One region of the Fundicoccus sp. Sow4_F4 genome, then DNA from elsewhere that is predicted to be linked to it. Evidence: predicted binding sites of a transcription regulator. Region 1 holds the regulator's gene; the other holds the start of a gene.

Region 1 (8,293 bases):
TTAATGTGTTTGAGTGGCAGAATAATTTTAATCGATCGATTGGTAAATTGAATTAACATGTTAACAAAATCAATCTAAAAAATCGGGCGGTCGAGGCGATTCCCCTCAATTTTGGACGGAGTTCCAGTTAGTTAGCTCTTTAAACTTATGGTCTCTTATGTAAATAAAAATAACCTAGTAATTCGCCTTCTTGGCCAACCACTAGGTCTATTCTTTAATTCATACTTTGCAGACGGTACATCTGGAAGTAGGTACCGCCTAATTCAATCAGTTCATCATGCGTTCCTTTTTCAATGATGCGCCCTTTATCGAGGACGATGATTTGGTTGGCATCACGAATGGTACTTAAACGGTGAGCAATCGCAATCGTGGTACGATTCTTACGCATCTTCTGAAGACTATTCTGAATATATTCTTCGGTTTCAGTATCAATATTCGCTGTTGCTTCATCTAAAATTAATATCTTCGGTTCACGTGCCATAGTTCTGGCAAAGGATATCAATTGTTTCTGACCACTTGAATAACTAGCACCACGCTCAATGACACGTTTTTTATAGCCAGCTGGATCTGCTTCAATAAAGGTATCCGCATTAACGAAGCGTGCAGCGTCTCTTACTGTATAATCTGAAATACCTCGCTCGAGTAGACGGATGTTTCTTGAAACATCCCCGTAGAACAAGAAGCTATCTTGTAAAACCAAACCAACTTGTTCACGTAAAGCTTCGTAAGGAAATTCACGAATACTATGCCCATCAATCAAGACATCACCTGATTTAAACTCATAAAATCGCATCAAGACATTGATAATCGAACTTTTCCCACTACCAGTATGTCCGACTAATGCAACTGTCTCGCCGGGATTCACAGTAAAACTAATGTTACTTAACACATCTTGTTCACCGTCATAGGAGAAGGTTAAGTCTTTGAATTCAATCTTTGCATCTGTGATGCTTGCAGCTGGATTGATTAGTTGTTCTGGTACATGTTCTTCATGATCTAACACACGCAAAATTCGCGAACTAGACACGACACCGTCTTGTAAGAAGGACAAATTATCCATCATCATTCCCATCGGTCTGAAGAAGTTTGCTGAATATTGAGTAAAGGCATAGACAATCCCCACTTCAATCAAACCATCAAAATATTGATTACCAAGAATATAAAAGACTAAGGCAATTGATAAGCCTTCAAAAAGGTTAATAACCGAATTTAAAAGCAAAGCATTCATACGAACCATTGCTAGATGTCCTTTATATTGGTTTTCATTTTGCTCTTCGAATTCAGCCATTGTCCGTTTTTCTTGTCTTAAATGCTGAATAACTGACATCCCTAAAATTGATTCATTAATCTTAGTATTTAAACGACTTAAGTTTTCACGTAATTGACGATAGATTCGTGTACTATAATTTTGGTAGAGCCAAATTGCAAAAACCATTAATGGTACAAATAATAAGAAATATAAAGCCATCGTTTGATTCAGACTCCACATACCGATAAAGACAGCAATAATCGTTGCAAAGCCTTCAAAGATTGCAAAGAATACATTCCAAAACTGTTTGATCGTCTCTGTATCATTCGTCACTCGCGAGACAATTGAGCCGCCCGGTGTTTGGTCAAAATAGCGCATCCCTAAATGAACGACTTTATCAAAAATAACATTACGAATATTTTCAACCGTTTTTTCAGAGGCCATACTAAAGATATATGTAGAAAAATAGTTTGAAATCCCTTGTATGACTAGTAAAAATGCGTACAGGGCAGTAAATAATATGGCGGTTTGCGTGGTTGCTGAGGATGTTGACAAGTATTGGTCAATATAGGATTGAATCACTCGCGGCATGAAAACAGTCGCCACAATTTGACCTGCAGAAAAAACGAGCGCTAATAAAAATTCTTTCCAGTAAGGTTTGGCAAACTGCATAATTCTCTTGGTTACCTGATACTGGTCACGCATTGTCATTTTCTTAGTCCATGCGGATTGAAAATCTTTTGCTTGTGCCATTACTGTGCGCCTCCTTCATTTAATAATGCTTCTAATTGTTGTTTTTCATACATTTGTTTGTACCAACCATCCTGTTGTAACAGCTCATAGTGGGTGCCTCTTTCAACAATTTCACCTTTATCTAAAACGATAATCTCATTGGCATGCATTACACTACTGATACGGTGAGCTGAAATAATCGTCGTTTTATTCTGTCGATTGGTCTTAATCGAACTTAATATCGCTTCTTCCGTTTTTGCATCAACTGCAGATAAAGAATCATCTAAAATTAATAAGGATGGTGAATTAATGATCGCTCGCGCCATCGATATTCTTTGTTTTTGACCACCTGATAAAGCCACGCCACGCTCTCCTACTAAGGTATCATACCCTTCAGGAAAGCCGATAATATCTTCGTGTACACTCGTTAATCGAGCAGCTGTTTCCACACGCTCTTGAGAGGCAGTTGGATCAGCAAAGCGAATATTATCTCTGATTGTCGTTGAAAATAAAAAGTTATCTTGTGGAACATAACCAATCGATCCCAGTAAAACATCTAAGGCATATGCTTTCATATCAATCCCATTGAAACGAATAGTTCCTTTGTATTGATCATAGTCTCGCATAAGTAATTTGAATATTGTCGTTTTCCCTGAACCTGTTTTACCTACTATGCCTAAAGTATGTCCTTGAGGAATAGTAAAGTGCACATCTTTCAGCATAGGTTCTTTTGTTTGAGGATAAGTAAAACGTTCGACAGCAAAATTTAGATCACCATCAATCGGAGAAGTCACAGGATCGGCTGCTTCCACAACATTTGTTTCCTCTTTTAATAATTCCATAATACGGTCATAACTGGCTGAGCCACGTTCGATAATATTAAACAACCGCCCGATTGCCACCATTGGCCAAGACATGCGGGTAATGTAGTTTAGAAAAGCCACTAATAAACCAACAGTGATTTGCCCTTGTGTTACTAAAAAACCACCATAAAACAAGCCGATAATCGTACAAACACCCATAATTAATTGAATCGTTGGGCGGAACAATGCATCATAAAAATAAACTGATTTATTTTTAGCTACTACGGTTGCGGTCATATTTTTAAAATCGATACTGTCCAATTCTTCTTCACCAAATGTTTTAATTACTTTTATACCAGTAACACTTTCTTGTACTTTATCATTCAAAGAAGAGAAGGCTTCTTGAGCACGTCTAAAGTGATAATGCATTTTCTTACCAATTAAACGTATTGAAATAGCTAAAATCGGTAAAGGAATGATAACCATTAAACTCAATTGCCAATCAATGGCCCAAAACATCATAAATAGCGTAATAATACCTTGTGTCAATGAATCGACCATCGTTAAGATTCCACCACCAGCAACCATGCGAATGGCGCCTAAGTCATTCGTTGCATGAGCCATCAAGTCTCCTGTTCGGTACTTTTGATAAAAAATGGAATCCATCTTTGTAAAATGATTGAATAATCGCTGACGTAAAATTTTTTCTAATTTTGCTGACGTACCAAAAATATTAATTCGCCACACGTAACGCATTGCATATTGTAGTATTGAGATGACAATGATTGCCACTACCCAAAAAAATAAGACAGTCGGCGTTAAGCTACCGTCAGTCATTCCATCAATTACTGTCGCTATAATCATTGGCACAATCCCGGCTAACAATCCTACTAAAACTAACATCGAGGCTCCTGTTATATAAGCCCATTTTTCTTGCTTAAAAAACCAAGCTAACCTAGAAAATATATCCAAACTATCCACCCTTTCTGATTTATATGATTTAATTATTAATTAAATAGTCCATGAATAAGTTTATCACTCTTTTTGTGAGTAAACAAAGCAATCAGCTTATAAATACGCGATACCTCTCCTAAGCAAATTGTTCTTTAACTCTACCTTTTAAACAGACTAAATATCATCTATCTCTCAAATTTTATAAAAAGAAAACAGGAGTTAATCCGAACAAACGGACAACCCCTGCAAAACTTTAATTACTGCTGTTTCATTGAACGCATAATTTGTTCAACTTTCTTTTTAGATGGCTTTTGACCCATCTGAGCCATCATTTGAGAAATCATTCTTTCGTCAATTGGTGGGTTTTCTTTAAAATACTTCATCATATAACGACGAGCTAAAAAGAATCCTCCCACTGCACCAGCTACTAAAGCTAGTAAAACAATAAAAATCCAAGCGATTGTTGGCATATATAAACCTCACTTTCTAAATATCATGTAGTTATAGTTTACTAAAGTTCATCTGTTTTTCATAGTATATTTTCACAAGAAGCAGACGATAAACTAAATTTATTTTACTTTTTATTCTTCTTATCGAAGAAGTGTTGAAGGTGACGGCCATGAAGTTTTTTAGCTTTTTGGATTTCTTTCACTTTATCAGGAGTTAAATCAGTTCCATCTTCATCGACGACCTTGATTCCTTCGATATGATTACGCATACCGAAACGTAAATTTTCGATATATTCTTCTCTTAGCACTTTTTGTTCAGCTAATTCAGCTTCATTTAAACCTTCAGCTTTTTTCTTGCGGGCTAATTCATTAATTCTCTCCATTTTATCTTTCTCTAACATGTAAATCCTCCTTTTTACGAACGTTTGTTTGTCATTGAAAAACGTTTCTGATATAATAATAATAACAAAAATGAAATGAGTTGATTCCAATGGCTAAATTGTCAACGAAACAAATGACAATCCTACAATGTATTTATGATAACATTGAGGAAAATGGTTATCCACCTACTGTTCGCGAAATTGGTTCGTCAGTTGGCTTATCCTCAACTTCGACAGTACACGGACATCTATCTAGATTAGAAAAAGCTGGCTATTTAATTAAAGATTCTAGTAAAACACGCGCTCTTGAATTAACACAAGCTTCAATTGATTTGCTTGGCGTTGGACCTGTACAAGTTCCTTTATTAGGAAGAGTTGCTGCTGGTGCGCCAATTCTTGCAGTTGAAGATGCGGTTGCCTTCTATCCAATACCACCAGAGTTACCTTATGATCCAAGCGAATTATTTATGCTTGAAATAAAAGGCGAAAGTATGGTTAATGCGGGTATTATGGACGGCGATATCATAACTGTTAGACGCCAAACGTCTGCCAACAATGGTGAAATCGTCATTGCTATGACAGAAGAAGAAGAAGTTACTTGTAAGACATTCTTTAAAAAAACCGATCATTACGTCTTAAGACCAGAAAATGATTATATGGATGACATTATTTTAAATTCAGTTACCGTATTAGGTAAAGTTGTCAGCCTGTTTCGACGCTTCTAGATTATTAGTTGAGTATCTTTACAAATAAGCGAACAAGGCATATAGAGGAAGCAAATTGCTTCAGCTCTACACGCTTTGTTCGTTTTTTTTTGTGTGTAGTTTAGTAAGTCATTAGTGTTTTAATGTCGTAACCAGAAATTTTATCACGGCCATTTAATTCTTCTAATTCAATTAAGAATGCACAGCCAACGACAACTCCACCTAATTTTTCAACTAAATCGATCGTTGCTTTGATTGTACCACCTGTTGCTAATAAATCATCAGTAATTAATACTTTTTGACCTGGTTGCAGAGCATCTTTATGCATTGTCAAAGTATTGCTACCATACTCTAATGAATAATCAACCTCAATGACTTCTCTTGGTAATTTGCCTTTCTTACGCACAGGTACAAATCCAATCTCTAAAGCATAGGCTACAGGACAACCTACAATGAATCCACGAGCTTCTGGCCCAACAACTACGTCAGCACCTAACTCTTTAGCATAATTAACAATTTGTTGTGTCGCTTCTTTAAAAGCATCTCCATCAGCCATTAATGGTGTGATGTCACGGAAAATTATTCCTTCTTCTGGATAATTTTCAACTTTTGCAATATAGTCTTTTAAATTCATGATCTTTTTTCATTCTCCTCGAAATATCTTTTAATATCTGATAAAGTCTGGTAATTCATTATTGCTTCGACTTGCATTTCTTGTCGGTAACGCTCGAATGCCGGCATAGTAAACAAATCAACAGCCTCTTTCGAGTGTTCTCTATTAAATGCAACAAAGCCATCTTTTATTGTAACAAATTCCGCTTCAAAAAACACAACAATCATCAATTTTAATCTAGTTATGGATATTTTTAATAGTTCACTCATTTTAGAGAGGTTTTGTCGCAAATGAAATGCCGTTTGCTTGCTTAACCAACGGTATAAAACAGCAAATTCTTCACGTGTCGGCTCTCCAGCAGTATACTTAGATTCTTGAATAAATGATCCTAAATAAATATGAGACCAATCCTTTTGCTTTAACAAAATCAGTAACGTTTCTAGACTTTGCGGTGGTTCCATAATGACTAGTTTTTTATAACTCACGTCATTGACTAACTCATTTAGCAATTCTTCGTTGATGTTGGCATATAGTTCGACACGGCTATTCTTAGGTAAAGATTCTTTATAACACTCAGCTAACTTAGAGTGTTTAAATAAATAAATCGCCCCATTAACTTTTAAAAGTTGAGGATCTATTTTACTTGATCGATAATCTAGCCACTGTGACTGATTGACGCCCATATCTGTTACCATCAATTGGGGATTAACCAAATGACGCCATTCATTAATGGATAAGGTGCCTACAATTGAAATGATTGAATTAGCTTCAACACCTTCAAATTGTGTCGCTTTTGAAAAAGCCACACAATTTAAAGCGGATTCTTTACTATCTTTCTCAGCAATAGAGAGTTTAACATGTGTTTTATCAGCACCAATTAAACGTTTTTCTTGAACCGTTACATCCTCGAATTCGAATACAGGTTTAGCATTATCCATTCCAAAAGGTCCTAATAATTCAATTTCTTCGATAAATTTGACAGTGGCTTCCGATGGTTTTATTACCATATCGACTTTTAGTTCCTCTGGTTGACGAATCAAGGCTTCATTCTGATTAGCTAATGAAGCCAGTGCCGATTTAAAATTCAACCATTCAGAAGAATTGACTGTAAGTCCAGCGGCTTGACTATGACCGCCATAATAAGCAATCGTCTCTTTAACTTCCGTTAACCAAGCAAAAATATTAACACTATTAACGCTTCGCCCACTCCCTTTATACACTTGCTTATCTTCTAGATATTGGAATAGAATGGTCGGTCGGTTATATTTTTCTTTCAATCGACTCGCTACAATTCCCAATACCCCCGCTTGCCAAGAAGCATCCGCTTCAACAATTACATCAGGAATCTCTTCATACTGTTCCATTCTTTCCTCAACTTGAGTTTGAATATCTTTAACCATCGCTTGGCGCTGAGAGTTTTTATCATTAATTAACAGAACAAGTCGGTCAGCTTCGGTCTCATCGAACGTTTTTAATAATTCTAAAGCAGGCGTTGGATCACCTAAACGTCCTATCGCATTCAAACGAGGTCCTATAACAAAGCCCACTGTATCAACGTCTACTTTAGTTAAATCAACTTTTTGATCTTCTAAGAGCATTTTTAAGCCTAAACGATGAGTGTCCGCTACTAATTGTAAACCACCTAAAACAATTGTTCGATTCTCGTCTGTCAACGACACCATGTCACACAACGTCCCAATGGCAGCTAATTCTACCGCTTCCGGAGCAATTTCGTCTAGTAGTGCATGTGAAATTTTTAAGGCGACTCCAGCCCCACTTAATTCGCCAAAAGGATATTGACCTTGCGGATGTTTAGGGTGTATGACCGCATACGCATTAGGTAAAGTTTCTTGAATCTCATGGTGATCGGAAACTATGACGTCTACTCCAAGTTCATTAGCTAAATCAATCGCGTCATGCCCTGCGACACCATTATCACACGTTAGTATTAATTGTATACCCGCTTCGATAAATTCTCGATAACGCTCACTGTTGGGACCATAACCATCTGTCAAACGATTAGGCAAATAATACTCGACATGAGCACCAATCATTTCAAGCGTTTCATAAAGTATTAGAGTACTTGTGATACCATCCGCATCATAATCACCGTAAATGAGTATTCGTTCTTCATTTTCGACGGCAGTCTGTAGCCTCTTCACAGCAAGCTCCATTTGATATAATTCAAATGGATTATGATAGAGTTGAGGCGTTTGGTTTATCGCTTGTTCAATCTGTTCTGGACTTTTTAAGCCACGATTTAAACATAAACGCAAAAAAGCAGGCGAATATTTCAAGCCTGCTGCTTGTAATGCATGTATTTCTTCTTCTAGTTCACCGGAAGAACTTGTCATCTTCCAGTCATATTTTGCTAAATTCATATTAAGACCTCAATTTACTTTGTCTTTT
Region 2 (8,293 bases), on a different contig from region 1:
AATGGTTCGATACTAGTGGATAACCAACCGACTAATCAGTTTAGCCGTCAAAGTTATCAACAAGCGATGGCCATGGTATTGCAAGACACTTGGTTATTCAAAGGTAGCATTCTAGAGAACATTCGTTATGGACGTTTGGATGCTACTGATGAGGAAGTTATAGAAGCAGCCAAAGCGGCTCGAGTTCATCATTTTATTAAGCAATTACCTGGTGCTTACAAATTTGAAATTAACGAAGAAGCGTCTAACGTCTCGCAAGGTCAGAAACAATTATTAACGATTGCGCGTGCAATTTTAGCCGATCGCCCAATTCTGATTTTAGATGAAGCGACAAGTTCGGTTGACACACGTACCGAGATTTTAATTCAAGAGGCAATGGATGAATTAATGAAAGGGCGGACGAGTTTCGTTATCGCTCACCGCTTATCGACGATTAAAGATGCCGACTTAATTCTATATATGGAGCAAGGTGACATTGTTGAACAAGGAAATCATGAGATGCTTATCGCCAAAGATGGCCGTTATGCTAACCTATACAATAGTCAGTTTGCTACAACATAAATAACAGACTTTTAAAATGAGAGTTTGATTAGATTGACAGTTGCTTGATGAAAGAATAAAATTGATTCATCAATGTGCGCAATGGTCAAAAGTTTTCAAAACCGCATATTTATAAAACATGACCGCATCCTATGCTTCTTAAGCTAGTGCGGTCCTTTTTGTATCACAACCTAGAAAGAAGGTTTTAACATGTTAGAAATAGCTCCCGAAACAATTCAATGGGAAACATTAGATTTTGGTTATATCGATACAGGAAAAAGCTTCCGTGCGTATTATAAAGACGGGCAATGGAGCGAAGGAGAAATTGAAGCAAGTAAACACATTAGTATTAGTGAGGCATCGCCTGTCTTTCATTATGGACAAGCTTGTTTTGAAGGGCTAAAAGCTTATCGAACGAAAAAGGGTGAAATTCAACTATTTAGACCAGATCAAAATGCTGATCGTATGATTGCCTCAGCCGAAAGATTATTAATGGCGCCTTATCCTAAAGAGGCGTTTATTAAGGCGGTTCATGAGATTGTTAAAGCGAATGCTGAATGGGTGCCACCTTATGAAAGTGGGGCGACTTTATACATCCGTCCATTTTTAATCGGGGTGGGGGATGTTGTCGGTGTTAAACCAGCTGAGGAATATATTTTTGCGATTTTTGTTACACCTGTGGGGCCTTATTTTAAAGGTGGCTTACAACCCTTTAAGTTCCTTATTAGTGACTTTGACCGTGCCGCTCCTAACGGAACGGGCGCCGCTAAGGTGGGAGGCAATTATGCCGCAGGGAACATAGCCAGTAAGATAGCAAAAGATAATGGTTATGCAGATGCAATCTTTTTAGACCCAGCCACTAAAACTAAGATTGAAGAAGTCGGTGCAGCCAATTTTTTTGCGATTACCAAGGATAAGCAGTTAGTAACACCGAAATCCCCTTCGATTTTACCAAGTATTACCAAGTATTCCTTGCTGGAGATTGCACGTGAGCGATTAGGCATGGAAGCTATTGAAACGGATGTCTATGTGACTGATTTAGCTGAATTTTCAGAAGCTGGGGCAATGGGAACGGCAGCCGTTATTTCGCCCATAGGTTCAATTACCTATGGGAAAGAAATCTATGTCTTCCATTCTGAAACAGAAGTAGGGCCCATTACACGTCGTTTATATGATGAATTAGTCGGTATTCAATTTGGAGATGTAGAAGCACCAGAGGGTTGGGTTCAAAAGGTTGAGTGCTAGGATGACTTTAGTAGTCAAAGCGGTCTTAGGCCCTATTTGATGGCGTCTCGTACTTGTTAGAACAGACAAGTGGAGAAAATCAAAAGGTTAAGTTTTTTAAAAGGACTTCAAAATAAATTGCAGAACGCTAGGATGACTGATACCATAAATCATATTGTCAAAATTATTTTGTATGAACAAGGAGATATAATGATGTTGAGATTGGTAAAAGTGATTGGCACAGGTATAAAACGATTGATACAACTCATCCTTTTAGCAATCACATTATTTATGAGTATCCTACTGTTAATCAATTTATTCACGATTGGTACGACCTATCAATCAATGCTTTCGATTGATGAATTAGTCGAAAGTGAGTTTATTGCTGAGGACGTGCCAGTGATTGTATTAGGCGCAGGAGTTGTTGATAATGCCGAACCGAGCCAAATATTAAAACAAAGACTGGATCAAGCAGCCACTTTATTTGAAGTTGCACCAGATAAGCAATTTATTATGAGTGGCGACCACCGGGATCAATATTACAATGAAGTGGCTGTCATGAAAGACTATTTAATTGAACAAGGTTTGCCGAGTAATCAACTGTTTTTAGATCATGCAGGTTATTCGACATATGATAGTTTGTATCGTTTAAAGAATGTCATCGGTGAAGATAAAGTCATTATCGTGACACAAGGCTATCATCTTTCGCGCGCGTTAATGCTTGCTAGAGGATTAGGGATCGATGCGGTAGGTGTGCCGGCTCCTGATTCAAAGTCGAGTCGTGTATACCGTGAAGTAAGGGAAGTATTCGCAAGAGTAAAAGATTTTGCGGTGACTTATTTAGGTTACCAAGAGGAAAATCGACCAAATTTAGCTGAAAGCTTTGATTTAAATATGATGGGCGATGAAACTAACGATAAAACGAATTTACTTGATTAACTAACGATTATTTTCGTTAAATGATAATTTGGTTAAAATTCAGCTTGACTTTGAGAAGAATACACTTTAGACTATAATTATCAAATAAACCTATAAAATATGAAATGAGGCAACTTTTATGCAAACGACTTACTTATTACAAGCTAAACGATTTTTTAACAACTACTTTAGATAGTGTTTGTGTCTGAACTTATAGATACAAACACAGAACGAAAGTTTGTATCTATGAGGAGTTGTTTAAAAAACATGCCCGCATAGATAAATCTGATAAGATTAAAATCTATGAGCGGCTTGTAATGAGTAACCGTCTGTATAGCCATTTTTAGAGGCTTATGCAACAGTTATAAAGACCTAATTAGGATTTTAATCGAATCCAATTAGGTCTTTTTTTTGTTGGTTTACTACTGAACGCTATCAATATTCTGGGAGGAATAATAATGAAAAAATTATACAAATACTCAAAAATGGTTATGGCAACTCTTGCAACAGCTGCGAGTTTAGTTAGTGTTTATACGCAAACAAATCATGTCGCCCTTGCTCAAGAAGATGCTGCTAAAGCAGCAATTAGTGTAGGGATTTTTCAATTTAATGATCATGGTTCATTAAATGCTAACCGTGAAGGGTTTATAGATGGACTGGCTGAGTTAGGTTACGTAGAAGGCGAAAATCTGACGATTGATTACATGAATGCCAATGCTGATATTGCAAATTTACAATCGATGAGTGAATCTTTAGTGAATAATAATGATTATTTATTCGCAATTGCTACACCAACTGCTCAATCTTTAGCAGGAGCAACAACGGAAAAACCAATCATCTTCTCATCTGTAGCAGATCCTTTAGGAGCGGGTGTAGTGGACTCCTTTGAAGAACCAGGCCGTAATTTAACAGGAACCACGAACATTGGTCCTATTGCTCAACAGATTGATATGTTATTTGAGATTACACCAGATGCTAAGAAAGTCGGCATCATTTATAATTCAAGTGAAGTGAACGCTCAACACCAAGTCGATATTGCAGTGCCAGAAATTGAAGCTCACGGAGCAGAAGCTGTCCTAGGGACCATCACTTCGACGAATGATATTAGCCAAGTGATGGGGAATCTAGTGAAAGAAGTCGATAGCATTTATTTAGTAACAGACAATTACATCGCATCTTCAATGCCATTGGTAGGAGACATCGCTAAAGAAGCTGGTTTACCAGTTATTGGTGGTTCAAACGATATGATTATCGAAAATGGTTTAGCAACCTTTGGTTTAGATTATTATGAACTAGGCGTACAGTCAGCTGAAATGCTCGTAAGAATAATTGAAGAAGACTTAGATCCTGCAACTGTTCCAGTAGAAAAAGCAAAAACATTAGAATTAATTATTAATGAAGAATACGCTGAAGCGATTGGGGTGGATCCAACGACAATCAAAGCACCAACAGAGTAGAAAGATTAGTTTTAGATGAGAAGATAGTAATAGGATTAAAAAAAGCGGTTGACATTAGCCGTTTTCTAATTTAATATAAATCTAACGAAGAAATATAACCTTTAAAAGCGAGGAATAAAAATGATTAAGCAATTAATATTACAAAATTCAACATTCTATTACGGCTACTTTAGATAGGTTTGTGTCTAGAACTTTTAGATACAAACGATAAACGAAAGTTTGTATCTATGAGGAGCTGTGATTTAGAGTGCCCCGCATAGATAATCTATACAGATTAAAATCTAAGCGGGTGTAATATTAAACTAGCTTAATTAGCCAAGGGTTAATTAATCAGTTATAAAAAGACCTTAGTTAGATTTTAATTATATCTAACTAAGGTCTTTTTTCGTTGTTGTCCAATATTATAAAAAACAAATTCAGGAGGAATTTACTATGAAAAAAACATATCGTTATTTAAAGTCAACATTAGCAACTGTATTAGCTGCAGCTACATTGGTAGTACCCTTAGGCAATACGATGGTCGTACAAGCACAAGAAGCTATTAGTGTAGGTATCTTACAATATGTTGAACATGACTCGTTAGACGCAACGCGTGATGGATTCATTGATGGTTTGGAAGAAGCTGGATATGTTGAAGGCGAAAACTTAACACTGAATTATTTAAACGCAGGAGCTGATAATGCTAACTTGCAATCAATGGCTGAAACACTAGGCAATGGCAATGATTATGTCTTCGCCATTGCGACACCAGCTGCTCAATCAGTAGCTAACGCTGTTTCAGATTTACCGGTTTATTTCTCGGCAGTAACGGATCCAGTAGATGCTGGTTTAGTAGAAAGCTTAGAAGCACCAGGGAAAAACATTACCGGAACAATTGATGCTGGACCAATCAAAGAACAAGTAGACTTGTTATTAAGCATTGCACCAGATGCAGAAAAAATCGGGATCATTTATAACTCCGGAGAGACAAACTCTAAAGGTGAAGCTCAAAAAGCAACAGACTATTTAGAAGAGTTAGGTAAAGAAGTTGTCACAGGTACAGTGACATCTACTAATGATATCAGCCAAGTAATGGGTAACTTAGTAAAAGAAGTCGACGCAATCTTTACAGTAACAGATAATACAATTGCTAGTGCAATGCCATTAGTAGGAGACTTAGCCAAAGAAGCAGGTCTACCAATTGTTGGTGGTTCAAAAGATATGATTGTTGAAAATGGCTTAGCAACCTACGGTTTAGATTATTATGAACTGGGTAAACAAACGGCTCAAATGCTAGTAAGACAAATCGAAGACAACTTAGACACTGCAAGTATTCCAGTTGAATCTGCAGCTGTTTTAGAATTAGTAATAAATGAAGAATATGCCGAAGCAATTGGTATTGACCCAGCAAGTATTCAAGCACCAACTGCTACAGAAGATACTGACAACACAGAAGAAACAACAACTGAAGATGAATCTGATAAAGAAGACGACTCAACAGAATAAACAGCTTAAAGGAGCTAATTAGTATGTTATCTAAATTCAAACACATTGTAATCAAATCAATTAAGTTTTCAGCAGCAGTTAGTTTACTCCTCGCGCCATTCGCTACGCTTCAAACAGTCAACGCACAAGGTGATGAGCCAATTAAAGTTGGCGTCTTACAATTAGTTCAACACGAAGCGTTAGACGCAGTTTTAAAAGGGTTCACTGAAACACTTGATGCATCGGACTATGCAGACCGAATTGAATGGGACATTCAAAATGCCAATGGAGACCAATCAACACTACAATCAATGAGTGAAAAAATTGCACGCGACAACGATATCTTGCTTGCGATTGCCACACCAACCGCACAAGCTTTAGCAACTGCAGAAACAAAGAAACCAATTTTTATTGCTGCTGTAACAGACCCTGTAGAAGCGGGACTCGCAGACTCTTTAGAAAAACCTGGACGAAATGTGACAGGAACAAGTGATATGGCACCCATTGATGAGCAAGTAGATTTACTCGTTAGAAATTTTCCTGATGTTAAAACAGTAGGGATTATTTATAACTCAAGTGAAGTGAATTCAACAGTTCAAGCAGAGGTTGCGACAAAAGTTTTAGAAGCAGCAGGTCTCACAGTAGAAATATCAACAGTGACCAACACGAATGATATTGCACAGAATATGACGTCACTAGTTGAAAAAGTCGATGCTATGTTTATGGTGACGGATAATACAATTGATAGCTCGATTGCTTTAGTAGGAGATATTGCCAAAGAAGCAGGTATTCCTACCATTGGATCATCCGATTCGGTTGTGCTAACAAATGGTTTAGCGACACTTTCTAGTTCTTATGAGGATTACGGCATTCAAACAGCCGAGATGGTTATTCGTATGCTAGATGAAGAGTTAGATGCAAGTGACATGCCAATTGAATTAGCGAAAGAATTTAATATTGTGGTGAACCCAGAATTTGCGGAAGCCATTGGAATCGATCCAGAATCAATCAAATAAATCGAAAGAAATGAGGTGCAAAAGATGAAATTAATAAAAAAAATAGCGACAATAGCCACATCACTATCCTTATTATCAGTGCTTGCTACGACGCCTAATCATACTGTGTCCGCTCAAGAAGAAACACCGATTAAAATAGGGGTTTTACAACACGTAGAGCATGAAGCGTTAAATGATGCGCAACAAGGCTTCATTGATCGAATGAATGAAGAATACGGTGATCGTATTGTTTGGGATATTCAAAATGCCAGTGGGAATATTGCTGGGCTTCAATCACTTGCAGAAAAATTAGCCCGTGAAAGTGACATTCTTTATGCGATTGCGACGCCTGCAGCTCAAACGTTAGCTTCTGTTGAAACGCAAAAACCAATTTTCTTTTCAGCAGTCGCCGCACCTTTACAAGCTGGCTTGGTTGACTCAATGGAAGAACCAGGACGCAACTTAACAGGAACCACTAACCTTGGGCCAATTGAAGATCATGTTGAGTTACTAATCAAGAACTTCCCAGAAGCTAAAAAGATTGGCATACTCTATAATTCAAGTGAAGTGAATGCACAACATCAAGTAGATATCGCCACGAAAGCCATGGAAGCAAAGGAATTAACACCAGTCTTAGGAACTATTACAAGTACTAATGATATTCAGCAAGTATTGAGTTCCCTACTCGAGGAAATTGATGTATTATTTATGGTAACGGACAATACTGTCGACAGCTCAATCGCTTTAGTCGGAGATATGGCTAAAGAAGCCGACGTTCCAACTGTAGGATCTTCTGATTCGGTTGTGAAAGCCAATGGTTTAATGACAATTTCAAATTCATATATTGATTATGGTATCCAAACAGCAGAAATGGCGATTCGTTATATCGAAGAAGACTTAACTGTTGCAGAAATGCCTGTTGAAATAGGTGAAAATTTTGTTATGATTGTGAATGAAGAATTTGCTGAAGAAATTGGAATTGAACCAAGTTCATTGGTAGGATTAGACTAGTTGTGTTAAACAACTAAATAGATTAATTAGTCACGTTAGAAAAGAGGAAAATCATTATGTTAGATGTTATCGCATCAAGTTTTACCCAAGGTTTGCTTTGGGCAGTCATGGCGGTCGGGGTGTATATTACTTTCCGTTTGTTGGACATTGCAGATTTATCAGCTGAAGGGGTATTTCCGCTTGGTGCAGCCGTTAGTGCTTCGATTATTTCAATGGAGTACAGTCAAGAACTCGCACCATATATACCGTTTTTAGCAACATTAGCCGCGTTTTTTGCAGGGTCAATCGCAGGGTTCGCAGCAGGTTTGATTCATACAAAATTAAATATACCTCCTCTATTGACTGGTATTTTAGTTTTAACAGGATTGTATTCAATCAACCTAAACATTATGGATGGACGTCCTAATATTGCTTTACTTGGAAAAACGACAATTTTTACAGGTCTACAAGCAGCAACAGGTTTAGATAAAAATACAGTGGTTGCCATTGTGACGCTTCTTATTTTACTGTTAATCATTGGTTTATTGGTCTTGTTCTTACATACAGAGATTGGTTTAGCCTTAAGAGCAACAGGTGACAATGACAAGATGAGTGAAGCAAATGGTATTAACACGAACCGTATGAAGATTGTTGGCTATATGATTGGTAATGGTTTAATTGGCTTATCTGGGGCAATGCTGGCTC

The links. Region 1 encodes LexA, which represses DNA repair genes until DNA is damaged. Its sites were predicted from a motif close to CNAACANNTGTTNG; they were not measured.
Region 2: the regulator LexA is predicted to act here: its motif matches at 2,910-2,923, upstream of ACTQ5J_RS11400 (ABC transporter substrate binding protein).

The regions. Positions count from the first base shown of each region.
Region 1 covers NZ_JBQKLQ010000001.1:789,287-797,579, forward strand. Annotated here, with positions in the region: gene ACTQ5J_RS03565 (ABC transporter ATP-binding protein) at 215-2,002, opposite strand; gene ACTQ5J_RS03570 (ABC transporter ATP-binding protein) at 2,002-3,756, opposite strand; gene ACTQ5J_RS03575 (YneF family protein) at 3,996-4,208, opposite strand; gene ACTQ5J_RS03580 (DUF896 family protein) at 4,313-4,588, opposite strand; gene lexA (transcriptional repressor LexA) at 4,678-5,292, shown strand; gene ACTQ5J_RS03590 (adenine phosphoribosyltransferase) at 5,393-5,905, opposite strand; gene recJ (single-stranded-DNA-specific exonuclease RecJ) at 5,902-8,265, opposite strand.
Region 2 covers NZ_JBQKLQ010000008.1:83,481-91,773, reverse strand. Annotated here, with positions in the region: gene ACTQ5J_RS11415 (ABC transporter ATP-binding protein) at 1-561, shown strand, start outside; gene ACTQ5J_RS11410 (branched-chain amino acid aminotransferase) at 751-1,785, shown strand; gene ACTQ5J_RS11405 (SanA/YdcF family protein) at 1,978-2,703, shown strand; gene ACTQ5J_RS11400 (ABC transporter substrate binding protein) at 3,141-4,139, shown strand; gene ACTQ5J_RS11395 (ABC transporter substrate binding protein) at 4,572-5,624, shown strand; gene ACTQ5J_RS11390 (ABC transporter substrate-binding protein) at 5,648-6,619, shown strand; gene ACTQ5J_RS11385 (ABC transporter substrate-binding protein) at 6,644-7,609, shown strand; gene ACTQ5J_RS11380 (ABC transporter permease) at 7,666-8,293, shown strand, end outside.